Regions from separate parts of the Bradyrhizobium sp. TM102 genome, predicted to be linked through region 1. Evidence: predicted binding sites of a transcription regulator. Region 1 holds the regulator's gene; each other region holds the start of a gene.
What was found. Region 1 encodes LexA, which represses DNA repair genes until DNA is damaged. Its sites were predicted from a motif close to TGTTCNNNNTGTGTTCNG; they were not measured.

Region 1 (7,930 bases):
TCGCCTCTGGCAATGGAATTGGCGGCATAGCGGGCGGCAAGGTCGGTCTGCGCGCTGCAATCGCCGGCGCGAAAGACCAGCGCCGAACGGGCCTCGTTCGGGACCCAGATCTCGAAGCGTCGCGCAATCGGCGTTGCCTGCGCGGAGAGGAAAGTCAGGACCCAGGTTTGGTCGGTGCCGGTTCGGTAGGGCACGCCGACACCCAGATTGATCCCGACCTTGGCTGCGTCCTCCCAGCGCAGGAAGCTCTTGGCGTCGTGCAGGTCCTTGATGATCAGCGGCAGGCCCGCCTTCCAGGTGCGTCCGGGAAGTCCGAAGCCGCGAGGAAATTTAGTGTGGCGCGAGTTGAATTCGAACATGTCCGCCGCGCCGTAATAGCCGTCGACGAGGCCCATCTCGTGGGAGAGATCAGGATCGTTGTGCCAGAGTTCGATCGCGCCGACATGCGCCTCGTCGTCGCCGCAGAACAGCACCATCACGGCTTGCAGAAATTCGCCTGCAAACACCGGCACCGCCACGCCGCAGGTGAGGCCGGCGGCGACGGCCTGATCGGTCCGCTTGAAATAGGAGTTGGCGAATTTCGTGAGGATGACGGGATGGCCGCAGGCCCAGGTCTTGCCTGGAAGCCCCTCGTCATATCCGAAGTGCAGCTCTTCGCTGACGGCCTTGAACGCGGACAGCCCTTCATCGTAAAGGCCGCCGCCGAATTCCAGCCGCATGCGCGTCCGGTCAGGCACCCAGAGTTCAACAACGCGAATAAAGGTTTTCATCGAGCGTGTCCGCCGCCTCAAACCACGACAGCATCGGTCATTTGGCTGCGGAGCGGAGGTTCAAAATTCAGGCAGGACGGCCCAAACTTCGTGCGGCGACGAGGTGCGGCGGCGCTCGCCGATCGAATTTCGTGAAACACAAACCCACCGGGCTCGCCGGCATCGGCCGGCGACGGCATTTCAATCCTGGCCCCGGACCCGCCGGGCCGGAGGGCGTCAGCCGATCGGCAGTCGCGTGACCGTCGGGCGACTGTCGGCGATGATCTGCGGCTTGTGCTCGCGCTCGCCGATCGGCTGGGTCACCGGCAGTTGCAGCACGGTTGCGCGCTGGCCCTCGACGAGCTGCGTCACCAGCACGGATTTGCCGTCCGGGAATTCGATCGCATCATGATGGCGATCGGGAATGTGCGGATCGATCTTGCCGAACTTGCCGACGCGGGAGTTGACGGTGCGCGTCCAGATCCAGCGGTTGTCGTAACGGACGTTATCGGCGAAGGCGAGCTCCGTTCCCGGCAGCAGGCAGACCGCGACGGAGAGATCGGCTTCGGAGGCGAAGCCGCGCGTCGAGGTGCCGCGGAATGTTGTCGTGACGATCGTCTCGCCGACTTCTGCGGGGCGCGTCGCGACGGCATGCAGGCTGTAGTCACACATCGGGTGCTCCTCTATGCAGAGATAGCGACCCGCACCCCTTTTGGAGGCGCAGGCCCCTACCAGAGTGGAAGCACGTGACGGTCTGCTTGGTTGTAGGCAAATCTGCGGCTGGGATCCGCGAGCCCCGATCACATTATCTTTTCCATCTTTTCCGAAGTCGATAGGAACAAAGTCGGCTTCCGTGCATTTGGCAGGCGCGCGTCAACGAGGCGAAACCAGCCAGCCCGAGTATCGTCAGCTCGGCTGCGTGCGCGCTGCATTGCGGTCGTTGCGGATTTTCTGGATCACGGCCGTGTCCTAGCCGACATGATGATGCGACATGATGCGACCAGCGTTGCTGCGGCTGCGCTCAAACGATCCGGCGCATTTGGGCTGTCCCCCTCGAACTCGAAAGGCCGCGAAGCGATGTTGCTTCCCGCGGCCTGCCGAGGATGTCGCGAAAGGGGGAGGGGCCGGACAATCTGGGCAGAACCAGAAAGACTATCCAGCCGGAGCGGACCATCATCCGCTCCAATCTCTGATCGGCGATGCCGACCGAAGGCGCGCGCGAGGCGCTGAAGACTCCGGTATCAGTACTTGCGGTAAAGCCCGATCAGCTTGCCCTGAATCTTCACGCGGTTCGGCGGCAGGATGCGCACCTCGTAAGCGGCGTTGGCGGGCTCCAGCGCGATCGAGGCGCCGCGGCGGCGGAAGCGCTTGAGCGTGGCTTCCTCGTCGTCGATCAGCGCCACCACGATGTCGCCGGTATCGGCGCTCTCGTTGCGCTGGATCAGCGCCATGTCGCCGTCGAGGATGCCGGCCTCGACCATGGAATCGCCGCGCACTTCGAGCGCGTAATGCTCGCCGGAGCCGAGCATGTCTGGAGGCACGCTGATGGTGTGGCTGCGGGTCTGCAACGCCTCGATCGGGGTGCCGGCCGCGATGCGACCCATCACGGGCACCGCAACGGGCCGCTCGCCCTCGTCCGCGGACGGGCTGGAGCTCGCGCGTAGCTTGCCGAGATTGCCCTCGATGACGCTTGGCGTGAAGCCGCGTCGGTTGCCGGCGGCAGCCTGGAGCTCCGGCAGCTTGATCACTTCGATGGCCCGGGCGCGGTTGGGCAGCCGGCGGATGAAGCCGCGCTCCTCCAGTGCGGTGATTAGGCGGTGGATGCCTGACTTCGAGCGCAGGTCGAGCGCATCCTTCATCTCGTCGAAGGACGGCGGCACGCCGCTTTCCTTCAAGCGTTCGCTGATGAACCGCAGAAGCTCGTATTGTTTGCGCGTTAACATCTCGACCAAAGTCCCCCGGTTGATGTCGTTCGATTCCGAGACGATGAGTTCAGCGATAAGCCGCTACATCCTCGAAACAAATCATGAACGGACACTATATGTTCGATACATGTTCCGCAACTGCTTAATTTACCGTGAACAGAGCGAAACTCGCGGAATGCGTGTGGCCGCGCAGTTCAGACGGGGAGCCGCAGCACTTCGCAGGGGCTGCCGGCCTCGGCCTTTGGCGCAAACGGTGCGCGCACGAGAAGTACCTGTGCTGCAGCAAGATTCGCAAGCAGAGAGGAGTCTTGATGGCTGACGGGAAGGGCGACGAGCGTGCCGTCGTCGCGCGGCTCCAGGCGCGCGCGCAGATAATCCTCGCGCTGGTCATTGGCGCCGAGATCGCGGCCCAGCACGGCGCGCTCGCGATGGTGATGAATCACCGAACGGCCCGACAGCGCGCGAATCAACGGCACCATGAACAGGAAGGCGCACACGTAGGACGACACGGGATTGCCGGGCAGGCCAATGACGCCCATCGTCCCTAAGCGTCCGTGCATCATCGGCTTGCCGGGCCGCATCGCGATCTTCCAGAACGCCAACGCGATGCCTTCGTCCTTCAGCGCCTGCTGGACCAGATCGTGGTCGCCGACCGATGCGCCCCCGGTCGTGACCAGGACGTCGGCGCCGCTTTCGCGCGCGCGGCGGATGCCGGCGGTGGTGGCCTCCAGCGTATCGGCGGCAACACCGAGGTCGATGGTCTCGGCGCCCTCGCTGCGGGCGAGCGCGTGCAGGGCATAGCCGTTGGAATAGACGATCTGGCCGTGCCCGGGCGTCGAGCCCGGCATCACCAGTTCATCGCCGGTGGCGAGGATCGCGACCTTCGGACGACGGCAGACGGCGAGTTGCGGGTGATTCATTCCAGCGGCGAGGGCGAGATCGCGCTCTGTCAGACGGGTTCCCTTGCGCAGGAGGACGTCACCCTCGCGGAAATCAACGCCGGCGGGGCGGATGTGCCGACCCACGATCGCGGCTTCCTTGATCGTTATGTGCTTGCCCTCGGCGATCGTGTCCTCCTGGATCACGACTGCGTCGGCGCCGTCGGGAACGACGCCGCCGGTGAAGATCCGCACGGCTTCGCCGGCGCCGACCCTTTCCGTGAACGGACGGCCCGCTGCGACCTCACCGATCATCGTCAGCCTGGAATCGATCGTTGCCGCATCGGCCGCGCGCACGGCGTAGCCGTCCATCGCCGACATCGCCTGGGGCGGTTGGGTGCGCCGCGCAGCGACGTCCTGCGCGAGCACGCGATGGTAGGCTTCGTCGAGTGAAACCATCTCTGCAGGCAGCGGCTCTGCACCCGCCAGCACCGCAGCAAGGGCGTCGGAAACCGGCATCAAGGCCACGGCGAAACTCCTGCTCGGCACGTTCGGACGAAATTTTCCGACAGTCTTCTAGCCGAGCGCGGGAGCAGAGGCAAAAATGCGGGCACAATTTATCTTGCCGCTTTCCGGCCCTGGATCGAAGGCAGGCTCAGGCCTGGCGTGGCATGATCCAGAGAACGAGGCCGATCGGCAGGAGGGTGGCGATGGCGAGGACGAGAATGACGAGTGCCACGGCCGGCATCGCTCAACTCCCGCTCGGCCGGTCCGGCCCGTCGTCCATCGCGACGTCGGGAGCCTTCGGCCCTTGATCCTTGTCGGGCAGCGGATCGGCCTGGGATTTCAGGTCGGCGGCCTTGCTGATCAGCTTGGCGGAAAGGTCAGAATCCGAGGTGGTTCTTGCGAATTCAAGCAGGAGAGAGGCTTGCTTGGTGAGATAGGTTTTGCCCAGCACGTCCATAAGTCCGGTGTAGAAGTCCCAACGGACTCAAGAGTCCGGAAGGGGCCATTCCGTTCCCGGAACTCCGTACAAAAATGCACAAAGCGCTCTGGTTCCTCATTTTGGGCAAAATTGGGTCCGGGAAGGCTGCCCGACGTTGGCGCCTCCCGATGAGCGGAGATCGTCAGATGCCCAATGCCTTCAAGGCGTTCTCGACGTCGCGCGGCGACGTCACATGCACCGCCGTCAGCCCGCGCGACCGCGCGCCTTCGATGTTCTCGGCGAGGTCGTCGAAGAACACGATACGTGCTGCGGGCACGCCGATCGCGGCGACGACATGGTCGAAGGCTTCCGCGTCGGGTTTGCGCAGGCCGATGCTGGACGACAGATACAGCGCGCGGAAATGGCCGAGCAGTTCGCCATATTCCTTCGAGAAATAGTCAACATGCGGCCGGTTGGTGTTGGAGAAGGCATAGAGCGGCATCTGTTTCGCCGCGCGCGGCAGCAGCTCGGCGATATCAGGCATCTCGCCGGCGAAGATCGCGTTCCAGCCTTCCAGGAACTGGGCGTCCGAAATGCCGATGCCGAGCGAAGCACGCAGCGAAGCGAAATAGTCCTCGTCGCTGATCTTGCCGACCTCGTGCAGCCGGTAAGCCTCGTCACGCACATAGCGCGCGACGATGGCCTCGGGCTGGCAGCCGGCATGTCCCGCCCAGCAGGCGATCGCCTTGGAGAAGTCGATGTCGAGCACCACGCGCCCGAGATCGAACAGCAGCGCATCCGCGCTGCCGGGAGAGAGCGATGTCATTGCGTCCTTTTCACTCAGTATCGATACGGATCGTGGTCGAACAGCGGGAATGCGCTGAACACGCTCGGCGCGTTGGTGGCGGTCGCCGGATGCAGGCAGGATTTGTCGACCTCGGCAAATGACGTGGCGCCCAAAAGGCCGAGGCAGCGCAGCACCTCGTCCTCCAGCAGCTCCAGCATCCGCGCGACGCCGGCCTCGCCAGCCGCCGCCAGCGCCCAGCATTGCAGCCGGCCGATCCCGACCATGTCCGCGCCCGCCGCGATCGCCTTGACGATGTCGGTGCCGCGACAGATGCCGCCATCGACCATGATCTTGGCGCGGCCCTTCACGGCATCGACGATCTCGGGCAGCACATGCATGGCGCCGCGGCCATGGTCGAGCTGGCGGCCGCCATGGTTGGAGACGTAGATCCATTCGACGCCGTGATCGACCGCGATCTGGGCGTCCTCGGCGGTGGCGATGCCCTTCAGGATCAGCGGAATCCTGAACTTGTCCTTGATCATCTTCACGGTCCGCCACTCCAGGCCCTTCTGGAAATCGCCGCCGGTGGCACGCAGGCGGCTCTCGCGAACGTAGCGCTTGGCGATGTCACGCTCACGACGGCTGTAATGGGCGGTGTCGACGGTCAGGCAGAAGCCGGCATAGGCGTTCTTCTCGGCCCGGCTGACGACATCCGCGACAAAAGCATCGTCGCCGCGGACATAGAGCTGATAGAGCCGCAGCGCATCCGGCGCGGCTTCGGCGGTCTGCTCCAGGCCTGGCTCGGACACCGAGCTCAGCATGTGCGCCGCGCCGAAGGTGCCGGCAGCCCGCGCGACGCTCGCCGCGCCATCCGGGTCGAAGATCTCGAGCGCGCCGACGGGGGCGAGCACCACCGGCAGGCGCATTTTGCGGCCGAACTGCTGAACCGAGCCGTCGACCTTTCGGACGTCGCGCAGCACCCGCGGGCGGAAGGCGATCTCGTCCAGCGCCATGCGGTTGCGGCGCATCGTGGTTTCGGTCTCGGCGGCTCCGACGATGTAGTCCCAGGCGTTCTGGTTGAGGTTGGCCCGCGCTTTCCGAATGAATTCGTGCAGGTTCTGGAACGGCTCGTTGCTGGCGCCGAGCTCGACGTTCCGTTCCGGCCGGATCCGGGGTGCTTCGTTCATTGTTATCCTCCCGAGAATTTGAAGCCTTGTGTCATCGCCTAACCCGTCCAGCGTTCCAAAACCATCCTAAAATGGCATGGCTGCGCGGCGTGGACGGGCGCACCGATTCCCCCTTTAGGTCCCTTTGGGGGCGGGCCAGTCCTGCAACGTTGCCAAAAGTTTAGGCCCGAACGAAGCGATTTTTGCGGTGTACCGGTCGGCGGTGCACCCCGGCCTTGAAGAAACCAGAATGGTATTGTGAAAAGTGGACTGGATCGCCAATTGCATGGCGCCTCCCAAGTGTGCTTCCCAGGTCTCGAGAGACGAGCCCAAGCAAGCTCAAGCGAACCGCCAAGCAAAAAGGCAAGCCCATCCATGCGGAAAACCCTGCTGTTCCCTCTGGGCGCGCTCACCGGAGCGTGTCTCACCCTTCTGGTCGCCAGCCCGCACGGTGGTGTATGGGCGGCACGGGCGGCAGCGAGCGCGGACGATGCCTATTCCCAGCTCAACCTGTTCGGAACGGTGTTCGAGCGCGTCAAGGCGAGCTATGTCGAGAAGCCCGACAACGCCAAGATGATCGAAGGCGCGATCACGGGCATGGTGACCTCGCTCGATCCGCATTCGCGCTACATGAACGCGAAGGCCTGGACCGAGATGCAGGAGACCACTTCCGGCGAGTTCGGCGGCCTCGGCATCGAGGTCACCATGGAAGACGGCCTCGTCAAGGTCGTTTCCCCGATCGACGATACGCCCGCCTCGAAGGCCGGCCTGATGTCCGGCGACCTCATCAGCAAGATCGACGGCGAGGCCGTGCAGGGCATGACGCTCGAGCAGGCCGTCAACAAGATGAAGGGCCCGGTCGATACCAAGACCAAGCTCACCATCGTGCGCAAGGGCGCTGACGCGCCGCTCGATGTCGCGATCACGCGCGAGATCATCCATGTGCGCCCGGTGCGCTTCCACGTCGAGAACGGCGACATCGGTTATATCCGCGTCACCTCGTTCAACGAGCAGACCACCGACGGCCTGAAGAAGGCGATCGCCGCGATCGCCAAGCAGGTGCCGCAGGAGAAGCTCACCGGCTATGTGATGGACCTGCGCAACAATCCGGGCGGTCTGCTCGACCAGGCCGTGTCGGTGTCGAGCGCCTTCCTCCAGCGCGGCGAGGTCGTTTCGACCCGCGGCCGCAGTCCGGAAGAGACCCAGCGCTTCACCGCGCATGGCGGCGACCTCACCAAGGGCAAGCCGCTGGTGGTCCTGGTTAATGGCGGCTCGGCCTCGGCTTCCGAGATCGTGGCCGGCGCACTGCACGATCACAAGCGTGCGACCATCATCGGCACGCGCTCGTTCGGCAAGGGTTCGGTGCAGACGGTCATTCCGCTCGGTGCCGGCAATGGCGCGCTGGCGCTGACCACCGCGCGCTACTACACGCCGTCCGGCCGCTCGATCCAGGCCCAGGGCATCGCCCCCGACATCGAGATCCTGCAGGACGTGCCGCCG
Region 2 (7,930 bases), 120 kb from region 1:
CTCGGCAGCGCCGCTGCCGAGGAGGCGTTCGTCACCAACCAGCTCAGCGACGATCTGATGGTCGTGGATCTCGCCGCCGCGCGTAGCGTCGCGACCATCCCGATCGGCGGCAAGCCGGCCGGCGTCGCCGTCAGCGCGGACGGCCGCTTTGCCTATGTGACGAGCCCGGACGCCAAGGCGGTGACGGTGGTGGACGCCGCAGCCCGGCAGGTGGTCGGGCGGATCGAAGTCGGCGGCGGGCCGCTCGGCATTGCCGTGGCGCCCGATGGCCGCACCGTCTATGTCGCCGATTGGTATGCAGCCGCGGTGCGGGTGATCGACGCCGCGAGCCGCAGCGTCACGGCCAGCATCGCGGTCGGCGCCTCGCCATCGGGCCTGGCGGTGACGCCGGACGGCAGGCTGCTGCTCTCGGCCGACCGCGACGATGACAGCGTCTCGGTCGTGGACATGGCGACGCGCCAGCGCAAGGCGACCATCAAGGTCGGCACCCGACCATTCGGTGTCACCATCGATGCCGAGGGCAAGCGCGCCTACACCGCCAATGTCGGCTCCGACGACGTCTCCGTGATCGACATCGCCGAAGGGCGCGAGATCGGCCGCGTGTCGGTCGGCATGCGCCCCTATGCGGTGGCGCTGACGCTGGGCCGCGGCTTCGTCACCGACCAATATGGCGGCACCGTCAGCGTGTTCGATCTGGCGAGCCTGAAGCCGGTCAAGCGCATCAATGTCGGCGACTATCCCGAAGGCATCGCTGCGACCGCCGACGGCAAGCGCGTCATCGTCGCCTGCTGGGAGAGCAACACGCTAAGCATCATCGACGCGACTGATGTGAAGGTGATCGGCGAGATCAGGACCGGCGACGGCCCGCGCGCGTTCGGGGCGTTCCTGCGCAAGACGGAGTAGGGTGTGTAGGGTGTGTAGGGCGGATTAGCGAAGCGTAATCCGCCATCTTGCATCGACGATCGGTCGGCGGATTACGCTGCGCCAATCCGCCCTACGATTACACAACACGTCCGCAATCTCGTCCATCCGCTCGAACACGTGATCCGGCCCGTGCGCGCGCAGCGCCGCCGGGGCCGCATAGCCCCAGCACACCGCGCCGCAGGCAATGCCCACCGCGCGTGCTGCCTCGATGTCACGAACCTCGTCGCCGATAGCGACGACCTGGTTTGGCGCCACGCCGGCGCGGCGGATGACGCGGTGGAATTTCGCGGGCTTGCCGAACAGCGATGCCGAGCAGTCGAAATGCGAAAACAGCGCGGCGGCCTCGCCAAGCTTTTCGCGCGCATTGGCCTCGCTGTCCGACGTCACCAGCGCGAGCTGCACGCCGTTGTCCGCCAGCGTCCGCAGCATCGCCTCGACGCCCGCAAACAGCGGGATCTCGCTAGCTGCCTCTCCCTTCAGCCGCCGCGCATGCCGCGCGATCGCCGGTAGCTTCCACAAGGGTACCTCAAGGCGGCTGAGGATCTCGCGCGTCGAGGCATGCCGCAGCTCCTCGACGTCCTCATCCCGCACGCGGCGAAAGCCGAAGCGGTCGGCGATGTCGTTGACGGTGCGCAGGAACCACGGGAAGCTGTCGGCCAGCGTGCCGTCGAGATCGAAGATGGCGAGGGTGTAGGGCATGGAGGCGAGGGCTACGTCGGCCAAGCTGGTCTCACTTCTGCATGCAGGTCTCTTGCAAGGAAAGGTTGTAAGCGGTCTAGTGAGTAGCTATTGGTACTAAGATTCGGTCTCTGCGACGTGCAGGAGGCGGTCTGTTTACAGCTCAGATTGGTTGTTAAAGTCGTGGCTCGCATATTCCTGTCTTATTCGAAGTCTGATGCGAACTTCGCGCTACAGCTGGCCGAACGTCTTAAGTCGCTTGGCAATGAAATCACAGTTGATGTTGAGTCTTTGACCGCAGGGCAGGATTGGCGCACACGCCTATCTGAAGGACTGAGGCGGGCGGAGCTCTTCGTCGTGCTGATATCGCAGTCCTCGATAAGGTCGCCGTCGGTATTGCAAGAGATCGGCGCGGCTAGGGCATACGCCGTTGAATCAGACCGGATGCTCGTGATCCCCGTCCTGATTGATGACATATCAATACCATCTGTCGTCCAGGACATACTCGTTCTCATGGCGGCCGATCGAGATCTCGATAAAATTGTTTCCGATATCTCGGTCTCAATTTCGCAGTTCGTCGGCCGGAAGGCCGCTAAGGACGAAAGAGCGGCAGAAGTCGCAAAGAGAATCGAGATCAATGCCGCTTCCTACATTGATGATGCTGTGCTGTCTCAAAGCAATGCCGAGGCGAGAAACCGCGTCATGGGAATCATTTGGTATGTCGCGGGGTTCATTTCCCTTCTAAGCGGCATTGCGTTTGCCGCGTTTGCATTGGCGCACGGAGACGCAAACAGGCCGACCGAATGGACAGATTTGGCAGTCGCAACCTTAAAAGGCGTTGTCGTCATTGGTCTCTTAGCTGCATGCGCAAGGTATGCGTTCTCACTGGGGAAGTCTTACGTCAGCGAGGCATTAAAGTGCTCGGACCGCATTCATGCGATCGCGTTTGGGAAGTTCTACTTGCAGGCCTATGGCGATAAGGCAACCTGGGTAGAGCTAAAGGAAGTATTTCAGCATTGGAATATTGATAGAACATCAACATTCTCGTCGCTGGATACTGCTCAAATTGATCCTCAAATCTTGAGCCTGCTAGGCGACGTGGTTAAGACCGCCATCGGAAAAGCGAAAAGCCCGCCTTAGCGCGGTCGAGATAACGGTTAGGCGATGCGCCTCACTCCGCCGCCTCGCTCGTGCTCCGCCGCTTCGGCTTCCTCGCCTTCTTCAGCACCGGCTCCAGAAACTTGCCCGTGTAGCTCCGCGGCGCCTTGGCAATGTCCTCCGGCGGGCCCCAGGCGACGATCTCGCCGCCGCCGTCGCCGCCTTCGGGGCCGAGGTCGATGACCCAGTCGGCGGTCTTGATGACTTCGAGATTGTGCTCGATGACGACGACCGTATTGCCCTGCGCGACGAGCTCGTGCAGCACTTCCAGGAGCTTCTTGACGTCGTGGAAGTGCAGGCCGGTGGTGGGCTCGTCCAGGATGTAGAGCGTGCGGCCGGTGGCGCGCTTCGACAGCTCCTTGGCGAGCTTGACGCGCTGGGCTTCACCGCCCGATAGCGTGGTAGCCTGCTGGCCCACGTGGATGTAATCGAGCCCGACGCGGTGCAGGGTCTGAAACGTCTCGCGCACGCGCGGCACCGCCTTGAAGAACTCGGCGGCTTCCTCGACGGTCATGTCGAGGACGTCGGCGATGCTCTTGCCCTTGAATAGCACCTCCAGCGTCTCGCGGTTGTAGCGCTTGCCCTTGCAGACGTCGCAGGTGACGTAGACGTCGGGCAGGAAGTGCATCTCGATCTTGATGACGCCGTCGCCCTGGCAGGCCTCGCAGCGGCCGCCCTTGACGTTGAAGGAGAAGCGGCCGGGCTCGTAGCCGCGCGCCTTGGATTCGGGCAGGCCGGCGAACCATTCGCGGATCGGCGTGAAGGCGCCGGTATAGGTCGCGGGGTTGGAGCGCGGGGTGCGGCCGATCGGCGACTGGTCGATGTCGATGATCTTGTCGATGTGCTCGAGGCCCTCGATGCGGTCGTGCGGGGCCGCGCCCTCGCTGGCATTGTTCAGCTTGCGGGCGATGGACTTGTAGAGCGTGTCGATCAGCAGCGTCGACTTGCCGCCGCCGGACACGCCGGTGACGGCGGTGAACAGGCCGAGCGGAATTTCGGCGGTGACGTTCTTGAGATTGTTGCCGCGCGCGTTGACCACCTTGATGGTGCGGCGATGGTTCGGCGGCCGCCGCTCCGGCACCTCGACCTCGAGCTCGCCGGTCAGGTACTTGCCGGTGAGCGATTTCGGGTTGCGCATGATCTCGGCGGGCGTGCCTTCGGCAATGATGTTGCCGCCATGCATGCCGGCGCCGGGGCCGATGTCGAGGACGTGGTCGGCGAGCAGGATGGCGTCCTCGTCATGCTCGACCACGATCACGGTGTTGCCGAGGTCGCGCAGCCGCTTGAGGGTGTCGAGCAGGCGCGCGTTGTCGCGCTGGTGCAGGCCGATCGAGGGCTCGTCCAGCACGTAGAGCACGCCCGTCAGGCCCGAGCCGATCTGCGAGGCCAGGCGGATGCGCTGGCTCTCGCCGCCGGACAGCGTGCCGGAGGAGCGGGATAGCGTGAGGTAGTTGAGGCCGACGTCGAGCAGGAAGGTGAGACGCTCGCGGATCTCCTTCAGGATGCGGCCGGCGATCTCGTTCTGCTGCGCGTTGAGCGCCTCGGGCACGGTCTCGAACCATGCGCCGGCGCCCTTCACCGACAGCTCGGAAATCTCGCCGATATGCTTGCCGCCGATCTTGACGCAGAGCGCCTCGGGCTTGAGCCGAAAGCCCTTGCAGCCCTCGCAGGGCACGTCGTGGAAATACTTCGCCAGCTCCTCGCGCGCCCACTCGCTCTCGGTTTCCCGATAGCGGCGGTTGATGTTGGTGATGACGCCTTCGAACGGCTTCTTGGTGTCGTAGGAGCGCACCCCGTCCTCGTAGGAGAACTTGATCTCGTCCTCGCCGGAGCCGTGGAGGATGGCGTTCTGCGTCTTCTTGGCCAGGTCCTTCCACTTGGTGGTCAGCGTGAATTTGTAGTGCTTGCCGAGCGCAGTCAGCGTCTGCACGTAATAGGGCGACGACGATTTGGCCCAGGGCGCAATCGCGCCCTTGCCGATGGCGAGCTCCTTGTCGGGGATGACGAGGTCTTCGTCGACATGCTGCTCGACGCCGAGGCCGCCGCAGGCCGGACACGCGCCGTAGGGGTTGTTGAACGAGAACAGGCGCGGCTCGACCTCGGGGATGGTGAAGCCGGAGACCGGGCAGGCGAACTTTTCCGAGAACAGGATGCGCTCGGGTCCGCTCTTGTCGTGGATCTTGGCGGTCTTCTTCTTTTCCTCGGCGGGAGCCGCCGCCGGCGCGTCGGCGAATTCGACGACGGCGAGGCCTTCGGCGAGCTTCAGCGCGGTCTCAAAGCTCTCGGCGAGGCGCTGGCCGATGTCGGCGCGCACCACGATACGATCGACCACGACGTCGATGTCGTGCGGGAATTTCTTGTCGAGAACAGGCGCTTCCGCAAGCTCGTGGAAGGTGCCGTCGATCTTGACGCGCTGAAAGCCCTTCTTGAGCCATTCGGCGAGCTCCTTGCGGTACTCGCCCTTGCGACCGCGCACGACGGGGGCGAGCAGATAGAGGCGGGTGCCCTCGGGCAGCGCCAGCACGCGGTCGACCATCTGCGAGACGGTCTGGCTTTCGATCGGCAGGCCCGTGGCCGGCGAATAGGGCACGCCGACGCGGGCCCAGAGCAGGCGCATGTAGTCGTAGATCTCGGTGACGGTGCCGACGGTGGAGCGCGGGTTCTTCGACGTCGTCTTCTGCTCGATCGAGATCGCCGGCGACAGGCCGTCGATCTGGTCGACGTCAGGCTTCTGCATCATCTCCAGGAACTGGCGCGCATAGGCCGACAGCGATTCGACGTAGCGGCGCTGGCCCTCGGCGTAGATGGTGTCGAAGGCGAGCGAGGATTTGCCGGAGCCGGAGAGGCCGGTGAACACCACCAGCTTGTCGCGGGGAATCTCGACGTCGATGTTCTTGAGGTTGTGCTCGCGCGCGCCACGGATCGTAATTGCGCGCAGGCTGGAGCCCGCGTTCTGTTGTTGGCGCTTCGCCTTGATCACTTCATCCATCCGAGTTGCCCTCAAGGAATCCCATGGGTGCGCGACCGCGCCAATAAAAAAGGCGCGCTCGCCCGGAACCGGGATCGGCGCCGATGGGGTTGTCAGCGAACGTAGGAAGAACGGAGACGGATTTCCAGTGGGACTTGCGAATCGTCAACGGAATGTTGGCGCGCTGGCGGCATCTGGCAGCAGTTGCTTTTGCGGAACTGCGCGGCAAGTGCCGCGAAAACAAAAAGGCCGGCGCAAGGCCGGCCTTTCGTGACGATGGGACGTCGGCAGCGATCAGGACTTCAGATCAATACCGGGCGACCACGGGGCCGCCGAAAGTGTAGTTGAGGCGGACGGTGCCCATGTCGACGTCCTGCTTGATCCGATCGATACGGTCGTTGACGCCGAGGATCGTGAACGAGTTGTTGCGCTTGCCCATGAACAGATGGTCGTATTCGATCGCCACGGACCAGTTCGGTGCGAAGCCGAATTCGATGCCGGTGCCGACCGCGCCACCCCAGCGCGTCTCGCTTGCGCTGTCGAGGACCACGCCGCCCAGCAGGCCGTTATATTTGGCGTGCGTGACGGCCGCGCCACCCTTCACGTACCAGAGCACGTTGTTCCAGGCATAGCCGACCTGGCCGGTGAACAGGCCAAGCGCGTCGATCTTGGTCTGGTTGACCAGCGGCCCAAGCACCACGCTCGTATTCGAGCCCTTCAGGTTGGCCCAGTCGCCTTGGGCTTCAAGGCCGAACACCCAGTTGGCCGACTGCCAGCGATAACCGACCTGTCCGCCGACGACGCCGCCGGTCGCATTGTGACAGCCTTCAGCCGTGTCCGGACCCGCAACACCGAAGATGTTGTTGACGTCCCAGCAATTGCGGCTCGAGGCGCCGCCGCCGTTGATACCGATGTAGAAACCGCTCCAATTGTACATCGCGATCGGCGCGACCGGAGCCTTGGTGTAGGGGCGGGCCGCCAAATCGGCCGCCGAGGCCGGTGCCAACGCGCTGAGTGCGAACAAACCGGCCGAAGCCAGCAAAAGCTTCTTCATATCCATTCCCCAGTTCCGTTTCTCTTTCTGATCTTCCGGAAAGCGGAAGAGCCAGCGGACCTATGACCCGACTAATGTCACTGCTTTACACCATTAAAGCCAAAGGTTGTGTCACCCGGGCGCCACATCTCTCCGAAAACGCGAGCGAGCCGGTTGGCTCGCGAAAAAACAAAAAGGCCGGCGCGAGGCCGGCCTTTCGTGACGATGTGACGTCGGTAGTGATCAGTGCTTCGCAGATCAGTACTTGGCAACCACCGGGGCGCCGAAGTGGTAGTTCACGCCGACCTGCACGGTGTGGAAGTTGAGCGTGCCGGTGGTGATCGGAGCGCCGAGACCGGAGAAGTAGGTCTCGCCACCGAGGCTGCGATAGAGGTACTCGCCCTTGACCGACCACTGCGGAGCGAAGAACGCCTCGACGCCGGCGCCGACGGTCCAGCCCGAGTGGAACTTGCTGTCGGAGACAGTCACGCCGAGCGCGCTGACGCTGACCTTGTTGTCGATCCAGGCGTAACCACCGGTGCCGTAGAACAGCACGTTGTTGACGGCCCAGCCGATGCGGCCGCGGACGGTGCCGAGCGCGTCGGTCTTGGACGACACGGTGAGGCCGAGAGCGGTCGCCGAGGCGCTGACGTCAGCCCAGGAGCCATCGGCCTCGATGCCGAACACGACGTTGCCGGTCTGCCAGTTGTAGCCGGCGGTGCCACCGACGAAGCCACCCTTCATCTTCGGGTCGCCGGAAGCGCTTTCCCAGGCGCCGCCACCGACGATACCGAGGTAGAAGCCGGTCCAGTTGTAGACGGCCGCCGCCGGAGCGATCGGAGCCTTGGTGTAGGGGCGGGCTGCGAGGTCGGCCGCCGAGGCGGGCGCAGCGAGAGCGAACAAACAGGCCGAAGCCAACAAAACCTTCTTCATTTTCAACTAATCCCAGTCCCAGTTTCTGTTGTTGCCTTCCTGACCGGAAGGGCAGCGGACTCAACGGCCCAACTGACGCCGTGCTTACACCACCAAAGCCGCAAGTTGTGTCTCCGAAAAGCCACAGCGGTCGAAAAGGTGATGGTTACTGACTTATTGCCTCCCGTTCATGTCGCGCCAAACGAAAAAGGCCGGCGCGAGGCCGGCCTTAGACGTCAATGATATCAGATGGATAT
Region 3 (7,930 bases), 1.7 Mb from region 1:
ATATTCCAGAACCTTGGCTTCCGGATCGGGCAGCCGCAGCAGATAGGACGGGTGCACCGTCACCAAAGCCTTGCGTCCGTCGGGAAGGTCGATGAGCCGGCCGCGGGTCTTGCCGATCGGAGTGATCTTGCCGAACACGCTTTGCGCGGCGGTGGCGCCCATCGCCACGATCAGATCAGGCTGGATTGCCGAAACTTCCCGTTCGAACCATTGCCGGCACGCTTTGATCTCCGGCGTATTCGGCTTCTGGTGCAGGCGGATCTTTCCGCGCGGCACGAATTTGAAGTGCTTCACCGCGTTGGTGACATAGACCTTCTTGCGGTCGACACCGGCCTCCTCCAGCGCACGGTCGAGCATCTGGCCGGCCGGGCCGACGAAGGGATGGCCGGCGAGGTCTTCCTTGTCGCCGGGCTGCTCGCCGACCAGCATGATGTTGGCGGATCTCGGGCCCTCGCCGAACACGGTCTGGGTCGCGTCTTTGTAGAGATGGCAGGCCCGGCAATGCGCGGCCTCCGCGCGGAGCGCTTCGAGATCGTCGGCAGCTGGCTTGCGTTTCATCGGAGCCTCCGGCCGCTTCTGAGGCTTGTGCGGATCGGTTGCCGCATTGGCGATCATGGCGCCGGTCATGCGTTCGGCGTCCTCGATCAAGGGCTTAATGATCGAGGCCTCGGGCAGGTTCCTCCAATATTTCTTCGGCATCTCGGCCTGCATCGCCTTCACCTTGAGCCGGGCCGGATTGAAGATGCTGGCGTAATAGCGCCGCCAGGTTTCCTCCAGCCGGTCTTCGCCCGGTGCTTCGCTCTTGCTGACGCCCGGCGTGAACGCGAGCGCGTGGCCATCCCAATGCGCGCAGAGGTCCGGCGTCAGGATCGACCAGGGCATGTCGGCAAAGCGTCTTGCGAAGAACGGGGCGGCGAGCTCGACGATGTGATGCTCCGGCTCGAACCAGGCGACGTAATGTGCTGCGCGCTCGCGTCCGATCTCGCGGAAGCGGACGAAGGCGTGCATCTTGTGCTCGTCGCGATGGACCGCGCGAGCCATCGCCGTGACCTGCGCGACGTCAGGGTCGGTCGCGACCTCGATGAGATCGTGGTTGTCCTTCAGCCGCCAGAGCAGGCGATAGAGGATCGCAAAGCGCTGGATATCGCGGTGCAGGATTGCGGCCTGGGCTAGCTCGACGAATTTGCCTGATACGTTGAAGGTGCCTTCGTTCGCCTCGAGGATCGGAGACGGTGCTTGCGGCGCGAACAACTCCGCCTCGCCGCCCTGCACGGTCCAGGTGACATCGGTGGGCTGCACGTGATGAAGCACGAGGCTGCGCGCGGCTTTGCGCCAGCCGTCGAAATCGGTTTCGGTGTCGAGGGTGATGTACTGCATCAGAAGCCAAATCCCAGTTGCGTTGCTTTCGGCTTGAACCGTTCGATCAGCCCGGCCGCATCAAGACGGTGCGGCGAGGGCCGGTGATCGCTGAGGACGATGAACGGCAGCGCCTTGTTGCGGGGCACGTGCAGGCGGGCGAGATCGGCGAGGCGGATCGTGGTGGTGCGCCGTGTTGCAATGATGCGCTCGACCGCCTTGGTGCCGAAGCCCGGCACGCGCAGCAGCTCCTCGCGGCTGGCGCGGTTGACGTCGAGCGGGAAGCGGTCGCGATGACGCAGCGCCCAGGCCAGCTTCGGATCGATGTCGAGCGGCAGCATCGCGCTGTCGTCGACGATCTCCGCAACGTCGAAACCGTAGAACCGCATCAGCCAGTCGGCCTGGTAGAGCCGGTGCTCGCGCAGCAGCGGCGGCTGCACCAGAGGCAAGGCGCGGCTGGCGTCGGGGATCGGGCTGAAGGCGGAGTAGTAGACGCGCCGCAGACGGTAGGCGCCGTAGAGATTGGCGCTGGTGTGGAGAATGGTGTGGTCGGAGGCTGCATCAGCACCGACGATCATCTGCGTGCTTTGGCCCGCCGGCGCGAAGCGCTGCGGCTTTGCCTTGGTCTTCGCGCTGCGGCCTTCCTCGGCCTCGTCCAGCTTCAGCCGCAGCCGGCCCATGGTGCGGCGGATCGCGCGCACGTCCTTCTCCGGCGCGAATTGCTGCAGGCTCGTTTCCTCGGGCATCTCGATGTTGATGGAGAGACGATCGGCATATTTGCCGGCTTCCGCGATCAGCGCATCGTCGGCCTCGGGAATGGTCTTGAGATGGATATAGCCGCGGAAGTGATGATCCTCGCGCAGCTTTCGCGCGACGCTCACGACCTGCTCCATGGTGTAGTCGGGGCTGCGGATGATGCCTGAGGAGAGAAACAGACCCTCGATGTAATTGCGCCGGTAAAAGTCGAGCGTGAGCTTCACCACCTCGTCGACGGTGAAGCGGGCGCGCGGCACGTTGGAGGAGGCGCGGTTGACGCAATAGAGGCAATCGTAATTGCAGGCGTTAGTCAGCAGCACCTTGAGCAGCGAGATGCAGCGTCCATCCGGCGCATAGGAATGGCAGATGCCCATGCCGGGTGCGGTCGACCCCATGCCCTTGCCGTCGCTGGAATCCCGCTTCTCCGTGCCGCTGGAGGCGCAGGACGCGTCGTATTTGGCGGCGTCCGCCAGGATTTCCAGCTTGCGTTGTACGTCCATCTTGGAATCCCTTTGATTCAGCTCATGAATCCGCTTGCGCGCCAATTCGATTGACTCTCTACGCGCCGTTAGCTTTATATTAGAACATATCATGAACAAATGAGCCAGCCGCTGGTTCTCTTTTTGAGAGCCATCGGCAATCACCCCTGAAGGAGCGGCGAGCATGAGCGGCGCACGGACAAGCGCGCTTGCGACCTTGCGCGGCCAGATCGAGCGCATCGAGACGGCGACGGTCGTGCATCCGCACGATCGCGTCGCGCTCGGTCACAGCGAAGCCGACAACGCGTTGAAGGGCGGGCTCGCGCGCGCGGCGATCCACGAGGTGTTTTGCACTGGGTCTCAGGGGACGGCCGCGACCGGCTTCGTCATGGGGCTTGCCGGGCGCGTCTCGGTGCAGCGGCCGCTGCTGTGGGTACGGCAGGATTTTTCAGAGATAGAGGCAGGCGCGCTGTCGATGAGCGGGCTCGCCGAGCTCGGCCTCGATCCGCGCCGCGTGGTGATGGTGCGCGCCGCCGATGTCGAGAGCGCGCTGCGTACCTCGGCCGATGCGCTCGCCTGCGATGCGCTGGGCGCCGTCGTGCTCGAGCTCTGGGGCGAAACCAGGCAGTTCGATCTCGTGGCGAGCCGCAAGCTGACGCTGGCCGCGCAAGGCTCCGGCGTCACCGGCCTGATGCTGCGGATGGCGGCGCAGCCGCTGCCTTCGACCGCGGAGACCAGGTGGATGCTGCGCGCGGCGCATTCGCCGCCGGGGTCGGTGTGGGACGCATGGGGCGCGCCGCGCTTCGATGCCGAACTCTTGCGTAATCGTCATGGCCCCTGCGGCCGGTGGATCATGGAATGGAATTGTGATGAGTGCCAGTTCAGTGAACCGTCGACGTATTCTCAGCCTGTGGCTGCCACGCCTGCCCATCGACCGGATCCAGCGGTTCTTCAACAGCTCCGGGCTGGGTAAAACCAATAATGAGCCGAGCATCGTCGTCATCAAGGACAACAATGCGCTGGTGATCCATGCGCTGGACGAGGCTGCCGAGCGTCTCGGCCTGTACGTAGGTCAGCCGCTCGCCAATGCGCGGGCGATGTGCCCGGATTTGCGCGTGTTCGACGCCGATGTCGCGGCCGATGCGAAGACGCTTAGCGACATCGCCGACTGGTGCGACCGCTTCACGCCGCTGGTCGCGCTCGATCCGCCGCACGGGCTGTTCCTCGACATCACCGGCTGTGCGCATCTGTTCGGCGGCGAGGCTGCGCTGTTGCAAGCGCTGGTTCGGGCGCTCGGCCGACAAGGCTTTGCCGTCAGCGCGGCAATCGCCGGCACCTCGGTCTGCGCGCGCACGCTGACGCGGCAGACCACGGGCACCATCGTTGCCGATGGCGGCGAGGCGGAGGCGATCAGCCGGTTTCCGGTGTCCGCGCTCGGTGCGGGCGAGGCCATCACCACCGGCCTGCGCCGCGCCGGCCTCAAGACCATCGGCGACGTCGCCACGCGCTCGCCGAGCGAGATCACGGCGCGGTTCGGAGCGCGGTTCTCCACGCTGCTGGCGCATGCGCTGGGGCAGGGCGATGCGCCGATCAATCCGCGAAAACCGCTGCCTGATTATATCGTGGAGAAGCGTTTCGCCGAGCCGATCGCGACCGACACCATGATCGCGATGACGCTGTCGCGGCTGGCGGACACGCTGATTGCCTCCATGGAGAAGCAGGGCAAGGGCGCGCGCCGGCTGGAAGCCGCGTTCTTCCGCACCGACGGCGTGGTGCGCGCGATCATGGTCGAGACCGGACGTCCGGTGACGCGAAGCGCGGTGATCGACCGGCTGTTCCGCGAGCGTCTCGATGCGCTCGCCGATCCCCTCGATCCCGGTTTTGGCTTCGATATGGTTCGCCTGTCGGCGAGCCGCACCGAGATCGTGGTGCAGGAGCAGCGCGATCTCGACGCCCATGTCCACGACAATGACGAGCTTGCCGCCCTGATCGACCGCATTGCCGCGCGCATCGGCGGAAAGCGCGTCGTCGTGCACCTGCCTGAGGATACCCATATCCCCGAATGTGCGGTGCTGGCCGCCCCGGCGCAGCATCATCTCGCCGCCGCCATGCAGGCCGAATGGCCGGCACGGACCGAAAGCGAGCCACCGCTGCGTCCCTTAAGGCTGTTCGACAAGCCGGAGCCGATCAAGGTGCCATTCGCGGCCGTGCCGGATGGTCCGCCGCATCAGTTCACCTGGCGCCGCGCGCTGCATGCCGTGGTGCGGGTGGAAGGACCCGAGCGTATCGCGATGGAATGGTGGCGGCAGGACGGCAAGCAGCTGACCCGGGATTACTTTCGCATCGAGGATGCCGAGGGCCTGCGCTTCTGGATTTTTCGCGACGGACTTTACGAGGGGGAGGTGTTCGACGGCGACGGCGAGCCTGCTTCTCCCGGCTGGTATGTGCACGGTCTCTTCGCATGAATAGCCCCGCTTATGCCGAGATCGGCATCACCACCAATTTCTCCTTCCTGCGCGGCGGCTCGGATCCGCGCGCCTATGTGCATCAGGCGAGCAAGCTCGGCATTCCCGCGATCGGAATCGCCGACCACAACACGCTCGCCGGCGTGGTGCGGGCCTGGAATGAGCTCGACAATGACAAGGTGCTGCACAAGCCGAAACTGCTGATCGGTGCGCGCATCGTCTTCATCGACGGCACGCCCGACATTTTTGTCTACCCGCGCGACCGCGCCGCCTATGGCCGGCTGTGCCAGCTCCTGACCAAAGGCAAGCGCGGCGACGACATCACGCGGATCGAGAAGGGCGAGTGCCGTCTCACCTTTGCCGATCTCCTGGAATTCTCCGAGGGGCAGCTTTTGGTCCTGACGTTGCCGCATCGCTTCGAGCCGGCGCAGGCGCTGGATGTGCTTGCAAAGCTGAGGGCGAGCCGCGCCGAGGGCGTGTGGCTGGCAGCGAGCCTGGTCTATCGCGGCGACGACCGGCGCCGCCTGGCACGGCTCGATGACCTCGCGGCCAAAGCAAAAGTGCCGCTGCTCGCGACCAACGAGGTGCTCTATCACGATCCCGGCCGCCGTCCGCTTCAGGACGTGCTGACCTGCATCCGGGAAAAGACCACGATCGAGGCTGTGGGGCGTAAGCTGGAAGCCAATGCCGAGCGTTTTCTGAAAACACCTAGGGAGATGGCGCGGCTGTTCCGCGATGTCCCCGAGGCGATCGCGGAGACCATGCGTTTTGCGGGGAAGATCGACTTCTCGCTCGACCAGCTCAAATACCAGTATCCGGATGAGCCGGTGCCGCCGGGCAAGACCGCGCAAGGACATCTGGAGGATTTGACCTGGGCGGGCGTCGATAAATACTTTGGCGGCATCGAGAACATTGACGACAAGCTGCGCGCGACGTTGAACAAAGAACTCGCGCTGATCGCCGAGCTGAAATACGCGCATTATTTCCTCACCGTGCACGACATCGTGCATTACGCGCGCAGCCAGAGCATCCTGTGCCAGGGGCGGGGGTCGGCAGCGAACTCGGCCGTGTGCTACGTGCTCGGCATCACCTCGGTCGATCCGACCAAGGTCGATCTGTTGTTCGAGCGCTTCATCTCCAAGGAGCGGCTGGAGCCGCCTGACATCGACGTCGATTTCGAGCATTCCCGGCGCGAGGAGGTGATGCAATATGTCTATCGCCGCTACGGCCGCCATCGTGCCGCGATCATCGCAACGGTCATCCACTATCGCCCGCGCAGCGCCATCCGCGACGTCGGCAAGGCGCTGGGCCTGACCGAGGACGTCACCGCCGCGCTCGCCGACACCGTCTGGGGCAGTTGGGGCAAGGGCCTCAACGACATGCAGGTCAGGCAGGCCGGGCTCGATCCGCAAAATCCCATGATCAACCTTGCGGTCGAGCTTGCAACCGAGCTGATCGAATTCCCCCGCCATCTCTCCCAGCATGTCGGCGGTTATGTGCTGACCCAGGACCGGCTCGACACCTATGTCCCCATCGGCAACGCGGCGATGGACGACCGCACCTTCATCGAGTGGGACAAGGACGACGTCGACGCGCTCAACATGATGAAGGTCGACGTGCTCGCGCTGGGCATGCTGACCTGCATCCGGAAATGTTTTGATCTGATCGCAGACCACAAAGGCGAGCGTTTTGTGCTGGCGAGCGTTCCACAGGACGATCCCAAGGTTTACGACATGCTGTGTGATGGGGAATCGCTCGGCGTGTTCCAGGTCGAGAGCCGCGCCCAGATGAACATGCTGCCGCGCCTGAAGCCGCGGACCTTCTACGACCTCGTCATCGAAGTCGCGATCGTGCGGCCGGGTCCGATCCAGGGCGACATGGTGCATCCGTATTTGCGTCGGCGGAACGGCCTGGAGAAGGTGACCTATCCCTCGCCATCGCCCGAGCATGGTCCCGCGGACGAACTCTACAAGGTGCTGCACAAGACGAAGGGCGTGCCTCTGTTCCAGGAGCAGGCCATGCGCATCGCGATCGAGGCGGCAAAATTCACGTCCGAGGAAGCCAACGGCCTGCGCCGCTCGATGGCGACCTTCCGCAATGTAGGCACCATTGGCCAATACGAGGAGAAGCTGATCGGCAACATGGTCGCGCGCGGTTACGATGCCAATTTTGCCAGAAGCTGCTTTGACCAGATCAAGGGCTTTGGCTCCTACGGTTTCCCGGAGAGCCACGCCGCGAGCTTCGCCCAGCTCGTCTACATCTCGTCATGGCTGAAATATCATCACCCCGACGCTTTCTGCTGTGGCCTCCTGAACTCGCAGCCGATGGGCTTTTATGCGCCCGCACAGATCGTCAGCGACGCCCGCAAGAACGGCGTCGAGGTGCGCGACATCGACGTGTCCTGTAGTTTTGCGCAGAACACGCTGGAGAATACTGACGGCAGGTATTGTGCCGTCCGCCTTGGCTTTCGCCAGATCGACGGCTTCCACTGGCTCGATCCCGATGAGGAGGCCCTCAAGAAGGAGCAGGCGAAGCGGCAAGGCAAGATCTATGTCACTCAGGAAGACTGGGGCGACCGCATCATCGCCGCCCGCAACCGCCGCCCCTTTACCTCGCTGGAGGATTTCGCCCGCGACACCGGCCTGCCCAAGCGCGCGCTGATCCTGCTGGCCGATGCCGACGCGTTTCGCTCGCTCGGGCTCGACCGCCGCGAGGCGCTGTGGCAGGTGCGGCGGCTGCCCGACGACGTGCCGCTGCCGCTGTTCGAGGCGGCGACCGCGCGCGAGCAGCCGGACGAGCACGCGCAACCGCTGCCGGTGATGCCGCGTTCCGAGCAGGTGGTCGCGGACTACCAGACCATCCGGCTATCGCTGA

Region 2: a site for LexA is predicted at 5,845-5,862, ahead of uvrA (excinuclease ABC subunit UvrA). Genes of this name have one in related genera too.
Region 3: a site for LexA is predicted at 2,693-2,710, ahead of GDN70_RS27130 (ImuA family protein). Genes of this name have one in related genera too.

What each region holds. Positions count from the first base shown of each region.
Region 1 is NZ_AP021855.1:3,992,933-4,000,862, forward strand. It holds gene GDN70_RS19115 (GAF domain-containing protein) at 1-770, opposite strand, end outside; gene GDN70_RS34990 (hypothetical protein) at 987-1,421, opposite strand; gene lexA (transcriptional repressor LexA) at 1,991-2,692, opposite strand; gene glp (gephyrin-like molybdotransferase Glp) at 2,869-4,080, opposite strand; gene GDN70_RS19135 (hypothetical protein) at 4,304-4,510, opposite strand; gene GDN70_RS19140 (HAD-IA family hydrolase) at 4,680-5,303, opposite strand; gene GDN70_RS19145 (alpha-hydroxy acid oxidase) at 5,318-6,451, opposite strand; gene GDN70_RS19150 (S41 family peptidase) at 6,806-7,930, shown strand, end outside.
Region 2 is NZ_AP021855.1:4,109,849-4,117,778, forward strand. It holds gene GDN70_RS19705 (cytochrome D1 domain-containing protein) at 1-903, shown strand, start outside; gene GDN70_RS19710 (HAD family hydrolase) at 928-1,623, opposite strand; gene GDN70_RS19715 (toll/interleukin-1 receptor domain-containing protein) at 1,741-2,742, shown strand; gene uvrA (excinuclease ABC subunit UvrA) at 2,774-5,749, opposite strand; gene GDN70_RS19725 (outer membrane protein) at 6,036-6,782, opposite strand; gene GDN70_RS19730 (outer membrane protein) at 7,020-7,694, opposite strand; gene GDN70_RS19735 (outer membrane protein) at 7,930-7,930, opposite strand, start outside.
Region 3 is NZ_AP021855.1:5,695,862-5,703,791, reverse strand. It holds gene GDN70_RS27140 (UdgX family uracil-DNA binding protein) at 1-1,377, opposite strand, end outside; gene GDN70_RS27135 (putative DNA modification/repair radical SAM protein) at 1,377-2,612, opposite strand; gene GDN70_RS27130 (ImuA family protein) at 2,776-3,564, shown strand; gene GDN70_RS27125 (DNA polymerase Y family protein) at 3,461-5,056, shown strand; gene GDN70_RS27120 (error-prone DNA polymerase) at 5,053-7,930, shown strand, end outside.